One region of the Shewanella sp. Arc9-LZ genome, then DNA from elsewhere that is predicted to be linked to it. Evidence: predicted binding sites of a transcription regulator. Region 1 holds the regulator's gene; the other holds the start of a gene.

What was found. The regulator LexA, encoded in region 1, represses DNA repair genes until DNA is damaged. The targets are predictions, from matches to a motif close to TACTGTATNNNNATACAGTA.
Region 2: the regulator LexA is predicted to act here: its motif matches at 1,945-1,964, upstream of recA (recombinase RecA).

The regions. Positions count from the first base shown of each region.
Region 1 covers NZ_CP048031.1:294,822-299,272, reverse strand. Annotated here, with positions in the region: gene plsB (glycerol-3-phosphate 1-O-acyltransferase PlsB) at 1-2,245, opposite strand, end outside; gene lexA (transcriptional repressor LexA) at 2,510-3,124, shown strand; gene GUY17_RS01400 (cell division inhibitor SulA) at 3,121-3,627, shown strand; gene coxB (cytochrome c oxidase subunit II) at 4,022-4,451, shown strand, end outside.
Region 2 covers NZ_CP048031.1:1,314,010-1,318,460, forward strand. Annotated here, with positions in the region: gene mutS (DNA mismatch repair protein MutS) at 1-1,772, opposite strand, end outside; gene recA (recombinase RecA) at 2,058-3,122, shown strand; gene alaS (alanine--tRNA ligase) at 3,932-4,451, shown strand, end outside.

The DNA.
Region 1 (4,451 bases):
CTGGTGCGGTAATGCCATGCAGCGCGCCTAATCGTTGGGCTAACAAATGGCTATCGCGTTCCAGTTCTGAGCGCTCAAGATCAGGTTTTATTGCGAGTAAATTGAAGATAATCGCATAACGTTGCAACGTTTCACTGATAGTTTCAGCAAGCAGTAACACTTGGGTAATATGACGAGGCGTTATCTCAAACTGATCGCTACCGGTCAGTAAACCTTGTTCAACCATGAAATCTAAAATGCTATCCACATGTTGAGGCACATCATCAATGCTCATAAATAGCTCAGCTTTAAGTAATGGATAAAAGTCCATTACAATGCCATGAATTCGCTGGCGATCGCACACGTCATAATGCACTAAACAACTGGCAATTAATGACGGCAACGCCATCAAATGAATAATATTATTACGGTAATAACTCATGGTGATGGCAATTTTTTCATCAACTGAAATAATTTCACCAATAAGGTCTTTGGTACTAACAAACTTATTTAACGACAGACAGTGATCAATAATTGACTTGCCATTACCTTCGGCCACAGAGGTATAATCGGTATAAGGCACTGTTTTAAGTAAGGCTAAATACAAATCAAGCTGACGTTCTAACTGGCTTCTTTCTAACGCATTTTGCTCTGACGCTAATAACACTAAACTAGTCAATGTTACTGAACTGGCTGCGGCCGCTCCATTAATATTAGTCATTACGCGGTTAGCTAACAAATTAACTGAGGGCGTAAACCAAGATGGTTTTTGGTCAGGATCTTTAGCTAGCTCATCACGCCACTCTGGCGCCTGCTGATTTAAGAACTGTTGTAAATTAATCGGCTCACCAAAATTCACATAACCTTGGCCAAAATTGCCTAACTTACGAATAGCACCAAATACCTGCCATACAGATTCTTTTTTCTTTTTCTTACCGCTTAATTCTTTGTGGTACGTCGCCACTTCCATCACATGGTCATAACCTAAATACACGGGTACTAAGGTTACTGGGCGCTCTATCCCACGTAGCACACTGTTAATTGTCATAGCCAACATACCGGTTTTAGGCGCTAGCAAACGTCCTGTACGCGAACGACCTCCTTCAGTGAAATACTCGACCGCATAACCCTTAGCAAATAACTGATCTAAATATTCACGAAATACTGCGGTATAAAGTTTATTACCATTAAAACTACGACGGATAAAGAATGCCCCACCACGGCGGAACATCGGCCCTGCTGGCCAAAAATTAAGGTTAATACCGGCAGCAATGTGCGGCGGAACCATGCCCTGATAATACAAAATATACGACAGTAGCAAGTAATCCATATGGCTACGATGGCAAGGAACGTAAACAATTTCATGGCCATCATGATGTAACTGTCTTACTTGCTCGGCACCTTTGATATTGATGCCACTGTATAATTTGTTCCATAACCAAGTCAGGAAACGTTCGGCAATACGCACCAAACTATCAGAATAGTCGGCGGCAATTTCATCAAGGTATTCAATGGCGGTTTCACGTGCTTTCTCGACTGTTACTTTCTTATTTGCAGACTCTTCTTCAATGGCTTTTTTGATAGATTCTGATTTTAATAAAGAGGCAAACAACGCTTGTCGATTCGGTAATTGTGGCCCCGTCATCACTTTGCGTTGACGGCGGAAATGCACACGGGCGACTCGGGTTAATTTGTGAGCAATTCTTTTATCAGTACCATGTTCATCGGCCATATGACGAAGCGATAATGCATTAGAAAACTGGACGAAATTATGGCGTCCTAAAAATAAAATCATTAACCATTTACGTAACCACGTAGGGTTTTCACGTTCAAATACAGCAGCTTTCATGCTGTCTTCTTCTTTACCTGGGGTACGTCCCCAATAAAGGCAAACAGGAACCAACTGTATATCTAATTCAGGGCTCTCACTATGAAGTGACAATAAACTGGTAAAATAATTAAGGAATTTGTCACCACTTTCACGTTTACCAAATAGTGGCTTGCGGCCCTCTAAACAGACCACACGAGGCACGGTTAAGCCATCAAGCTGTAATGGCTCATAAGGACTGGGCAGACCAAAGCCCTCGGTGATTTCGCTCAACGCGGCAATATCGCTAATAGATTCCGTTTTCATTAAATAAACCAAAGGTTTAGTTGGATCTATATTGAGGTCATCAAAAGGATCGTGAGGGACCACAATGGTCTGTACCATCCACTTTTGAATCCATCTTAATGCTCGTAAAAATATTGAATCTGGTTTTGACATGGTTATTTTCGCAACATAAGCCACTGTAATATTGTCGTATAGGATACCAGAAACCACCCTGCTTACACTATCAGACCGATCTATCTTTACGTTTAAGCTCTCACTATCAGAAATAACATAAGACAGAACATTAGTAATAGTTAATTAAAACATATTGTTGAGTGATACTTAATCAACAAAATACAAAAAATAGTTGGTTAATACTTGCGCGAACACAAACACTGTATATAATGACAGTCACTGTATAAAAAGACAGGAATCATCATGAGACCGTTAACGCCGCGCCAAGCAGAAATTTTAGACTTAATTAAAAACAATATCGCCGAAACAGGTATGCCACCCACTCGTGCTGAAATTGCGAATCGTCTTGGCTTTAAAAGTGCTAATGCCGCCGAAGAGCATTTAAAAGCATTAGCCAAAAAAGGCTTTATCGAGATCATGCCTGGTACTTCAAGAGGCATTCGTTTACCTCATGAAGAACAGGTTGAAACCGGTCTGCCACTCATTGGGCAGGTTGCTGCTGGTGAACCAATTTTGGCTCAAGAGCATGTAGAGCAATACTATCAAGTCGATCCAAACATGTTTAAGCCCGCCGCAGATTTTTTATTGCGAGTGCGTGGTGACAGCATGAAAAACATCGGCATTTTAGAAGGCGACTTACTCGCTGTACATAAAATGCAGCAAGCACGTAATGGCCAGGTTGTTGTGGCACGTGTTGATGATGACGTCACCGTAAAACGATTTGAACAAAAAGGTAATGTGATTTATCTGCATGCCGAAAATGAAGATTACAATCCAATAAAAGTAGATTTAAGTTGCCAAAGCCTAACCATCGAAGGGCTTGCCGTTGGCGTTATCCGTAATGGAGATTGGTTATGAACAAACTAATGGGCATCGCGCCACGCCACCCGGGCTTATGGGTAGATTTAACTGAAACAGAACTGCATGGCACCCAAACCATTCAAACATTACAAACTGTCACTCAAGGTGAGGCTGAACTGAGCCAATTGTGCAGCAAGTTAGCGATATTGAGCCAGCAAGGCAGATGGATTGTGTTAATTAGTCCGCCCCATATTGGCTATAAACATATGCTGGCAAGTGCTGGTGTAAGAATGGATCGCATTTTACTGGTGCACACCAAAGATGAAGTCGAAACATTATGGGCCATGGAGAAAGCGCTCACTAGCGGTACATCGAGCGCAGTAGTAACTTGGACAAGCTCACTTGATGCTCGCGATAGTCGCCGTTTAGAAATTGTCGCCAAAAGTGCACGTGCATTAGGGGTGGTAATTGAAGATGTGAATGCTCACTTACCTCACAAACATCAACTTGTTAGCCCTACTTTAACAAATGGAACAAGTAATTTTTGCTCATTTCACTAAGCACGAACCCTTCATTACCAAGCCCTGTATTGAATTCAGGGTTTTTTTTCATCTTTTTTCAGCCTATTAGCCAACAAAGTGATCTTGATCAATGTTTAATCTACAAGTAATGTGGTTAACAAGGATGAAACATTTTTATCTTTAATTGGACGTGAATGGCAGTAATCAAGATTACTTTCAGACAAATGAGCCAAATCAAAATTGATAAGTTCAGTAGTAGGTACAAGCGTGGTGCACAGCTAACAATAAAACCGTAGACCGTCTGTTTACAGCCACCAAAGTACTTTGAGGTCATCAAACTTTTTTCGGGAACCGAAGAGTTTGCATAGAGCAGAGAATTACTGTGTGACTCTTCTTTGTAGTTGCTATTTGCAATTAGCAGAGGAGTAGTCTTGTGAAGCAATGGTTGTATTGTTTACTGGTGGTGTTTGTAGCACTTCCGCTTGGGGCATCAGAAATGCCCCTCAACATGACTCAAGGCGTGACAGATATCAGTGGCAAGGTTTATGACCTCCACATGACGATTCTTTACATCTGTTGTGCAATTGGGTTAGTGGTGTTTGGGATCATGATTTACTCAATGATTTATCACCGCAAATCAAAAGGCGCTGTCGCGGCCAATTTTCACGAAAGTACCAAAGTGGAAATTGCTTGGACCGTCATCCCTTTCATCATCTTAATCGGCATGGCTATTCCAGCCACCAAAACCTTGATTGCTATGGAAGATCCCAGTGATGCTGATCTCACCATAAAAATTACCGGGTCGCAGTGGAAGTGGCATTACAGCTATTTTGATAAAGACATCGAATTTTACAGCACATTAT
Region 2 (4,451 bases), 1.0 Mb from region 1:
ACAGGATGGCGGCCCGCTTCAATATTAATGCCAATGTCGTGGGTCATTTGTGGGCATTGATAATTAAATAATTGTGCTCGTTCGGCAAAGTTACTTAATATATCTAACTCGGCAGCAGCCGTTGCAAACTGCTGTAATTCTTGTAGTTTAGGTAACAACAAGTCAAACAGTTGCTCCCACAGTTGTTTTTCAAGCGCGAGTGCTTTGCCCTGGCTAGACAGTACTTTCTCTTCGTATTCTTTCAATTCTGGGGTGATATATCGTTCGGTGCCTTTGAGTGTTTGACGACGCTGATAGCTCAGTGGCACTCTATCTGACTGTAAACGGCTAACTTCAATATAGTAACCATGAACTCGGTTATAGCCGACTTTTAAGGTGTTAATCCCCGTTTGTTGTTTCTCACGAGCTTCAAGTTCGACTAAATAATCACTGGCGCCTTCACTCAACTTACGCCATTCATCTAACTCATTATTATAGCCAGTACGGATAACGCCACCATCACGAATTAACATGGGAGGGTTGTCTACAATAGCGCGTTCTAATAAATCATGTTGTTCAGGGAATTCACCCAGTAATTGCACTAACGTATTTAATCGAGGTTGTTGGCATGTTGCTAATGTTTGTTGGATTTCAGGCAGAAGCGTTAGTGCTTGCTTTAAACGTGAAAAGTCACGTGGTCTGGCACTGCGTAGTGCTAAACGAGCCATAATACGTTCGATATCACCTAAGCTTTTTAGTTGCTCATGTAAGGTTTGATATAAGTCTTGTTCAATGAGTTCACTGACTGCGCTATGGCGATATTGAATAGTTTGACGATTGCGTAATGGTTCATGGATCCAGCGTTGTAACATACGGCTACCCATAGGGGTTGCGGTATTATCTAACACCCATGAGAGGGTATTTTCTCGCCCGCCAGATAAATTTTGAGTTAACTCTAAATTACGTCTAGTTGCGGCATCTAAAATAATAGATTCAGATTGATTAAAGCGCACAATCGAGTTGATATGTGGTAACGCCATCTTTTGGGTATCTTTTACATACTGCATTAAACAACCTGCAGCTTGTAACGCCAATCGTGCATCAGTAATACCAAAACCGTGCAAATCTTTGGTACCAAATTGATTGAGCAGTAAATTAATACACGTGTCGTAATCAAACTCCCACTCTGGGCGACGACGGATGCCTTTCATGTTATTGATTAATAACATGTCAGCAAAATCTTCACTGTAAAGTAACTCTGCTGGATTAGTCCGCTGTAATTCGGCTTCTAAAGCTTCACGAGTGGGTAATTCTGCAACAACAAAACGACCAGACGAAATGTCTAAAGTCGCGTAACCAAAACCGCTTTTACCCTGATACAGTGCTGCCAATAAATTGTCTTGTTTTTCTTGCAGTAGAGCTTCGTCAGTTAAGGTGCCAGGGGTAACAATGCGCACCACTTGGCGCTCAACAGGGCCTTTTGATGTGGCTGGATCACCAATTTGCTCACAAATGGCTACAGACTGACCAATGTTAACTAATTTTGCTAAATAGCCTTCGACAGCGTGATATGGAATGCCTGCCATGGGAATCGGGTCACCGCCGCTTTTTCCACGAGCCGTCAGTGAAATACCCAGCATTTCAGAAGCGCGTTTAGCATCATCGTAAAACAGCTCATAAAAATCACCCATTCGATAAAACAATAACATATCAGGATGGGCCGCTTTTAAGCCCAAATACTGGCGCATCATCGGGGTGTGTTTTTCTAAATCGCTGGTATCAATCACTGTCATTATGAACACTTCACTATTAATCAATCGTAGGACGTAAATCTTATGAGGCTAATCTTAACAATATTTGCCCCCAGCGTATAAATAGATTCAAACAAAAAATTTTATGAGGATAAAATATTGATGTAAATGATCAATTCTCAAAGGTTTAAAAAAAAATCAGCTCAGCACTTGATACTGTATGACTATACAGTATACTGATGAACATATTGAAATGATTCACGTCACTTCACCTAAGTCGAAATAGCATTTTACTAAACGTATTGAATGCCTTAAGAGGGTTTTATAATGAAGGTTGATCCAAATAAAGAGAAAGCACTAGCCGCCGTTTTAAGCCAAATTGAAAAGCAATTTGGTAAAGGCTCAATTATGAAGTTGGGCGAAGATCGCACAATGGATGTTGAAACTATCTCTACCGGTTCGCTTTCATTGGATATCGCACTCGGTGCGGGCGGTTTGCCAATGGGACGTATCGTTGAAATTTACGGTCCAGAATCATCAGGTAAAACGACGTTAACTCTTGAAGTGATTGCCGCAGCGCAACGCGAAGGTAAAACTTGTGCGTTTATTGATGCTGAACATGCTCTTGACCCAATTTATGCGAAAAAGTTAGGCGTAGATATTGATAACTTACTTTGTTCACAGCCAGATACTGGCGAACAAGCGCTAGAAATTTGTGATGCGTTAACTCGTTCTGGTGCTGTAGACGTTATTGTGGTCGATTCTGTTGCAGCGTTAACGCCAAAAGCTGAAATTGAAGGTGAAATTGGTGATTCACATATGGGCCTTGCCGCTCGTATGATGAGCCAAGCTATGCGTAAGCTGGCTGGTAATCTTAAGCAATCAAATACTTTGCTTATTTTTATTAACCAAATTCGTATGAAAATTGGTGTGATGTTTGGTAGCCCAGAAACAACTACCGGTGGTAATGCACTAAAGTTCTACGCTTCAGTACGTTTAGATATTCGTCGTACCGGTGCCATTAAAGACGGCGACGAAGTTGTCGGTAATGAAACCCGCGTTAAAGTGGTTAAAAACAAAATTGCGGCTCCATTTAAGCAAGCTGAATTCCAAATCCTTTATGGACAAGGTATTAACCGTACTGGTGAGTTAGTCGATCTAGGTGTTGCGCACAAGTTAGTTGATAAAGCGGGTGCTTGGTATAGCTACAAAGGCGAGAAAATTGGTCAAGGCCGTGCTAATGCAGGTAAATTCTTGACTGAAAACCCCGTCATTGCCAGTGAAATTAATACCACTTTACGTGCGATGTTATTGAATGGTGGTGCTAATGCATCAGATTCTAAAACAGAAAGTGATGAGAATATTGACCTTGAAACGGGTGAAGTATTCTAAGCTAGTCAGTCAGTTACATCTATCGCGGTAGCGCATCTTGCGCGCCGCGAATATTCCCCCGCTAAAAGCCCCTGTTGTTATACCCTAAAAACGATAACCCTAAAAACGATAACGCTAAAAATTATAACTCTAAAAACTGCAACGTTAAAAACGTTGATATGTGAAAAATCTCAAGTACTCGATTATTGTCAATCTCAGGGTTATTGAGTCATATCCGCTACTCTGCGTTACTTTGAATAATCCCACATAGCTTTAATGCCCATACTTTTAATGATTTAGTTCTGAATTATTTAGCATTTTAAATCACACTATTTGCCAAAAAATCTATTAGTTCTGCAGTTACCTTCTTCAATTGGTTTAAAAGCTAATGTGTTACTCCTAACCACGCTCTTTTTATCGTGATAGCGGAGGTTTATCTGGTTAAATTAGAGGGCATTGAGCTCACTTCAAATGTGGATAACAGACCGAACACTCGACAACAAAGGTTTGTTATTAATCTGCAATCTCAAGCTGACCATTTGCTTACTCACAAGGCAGTCTTACCGCCAGCAACGAGCCAATTGCCTGTGAATTTAACGTCGTTAGTTGGGTAACGGGCTGTTCGGGAGGTGTTTATTACCTCGAGTTGAGCTTAGTTAACCTTAGTCGGTGAGATCGCTTATCAATAACTATTATTATCGGTTTATGCTCAGAGGATAATCGAGCCACTCATCTCGCATGTTGACCTAAATTCAGTATATAATGCTTACATTTACAGGCTTGCATGCCAAGCTCGTTACTTTCGTATTTTCTATATTCAGGGCCATTTCATGTTTCAGACTACAGCAGAGTTAAGAAGCGCTTTTTTAAAGTACTTTGAAGATAACGGACATCAGGTTGTTGATAGCAGCTCGCTTGTTCCCACAAATGACCCAACACTGTTATTCACCAATGCGGGTATGAACCAGTTTAAAGATGTGTTTCTCGGCATGGATAAACGCAATTACACCCGAGCGACAACTTCACAACGTTGTGTGCGCGCAGGTGGCAAACATAACGATTTAGATAACGTGGGTTATACCGCTCGTCACCATACTTTTTTTGAAATGTTAGGCAACTTTAGTTTCGGCGATTATTTCAAAGAAGATGCAATTCGTTTTGCATGGACCTTCCTAACCGAAACACTCAAACTGCCAAAAGAACGCTTATGTGTCACTATTTATGAAACCGATGATGAAGCATATGATCTTTGGACTCAAAAAATAGGCGTGCCAGCGGAAAATATGATCCGCATAGGTGATAACAAAGGCGGGGATTTTGCGTCAGATAACTTCTGGCAGATGGGTGACA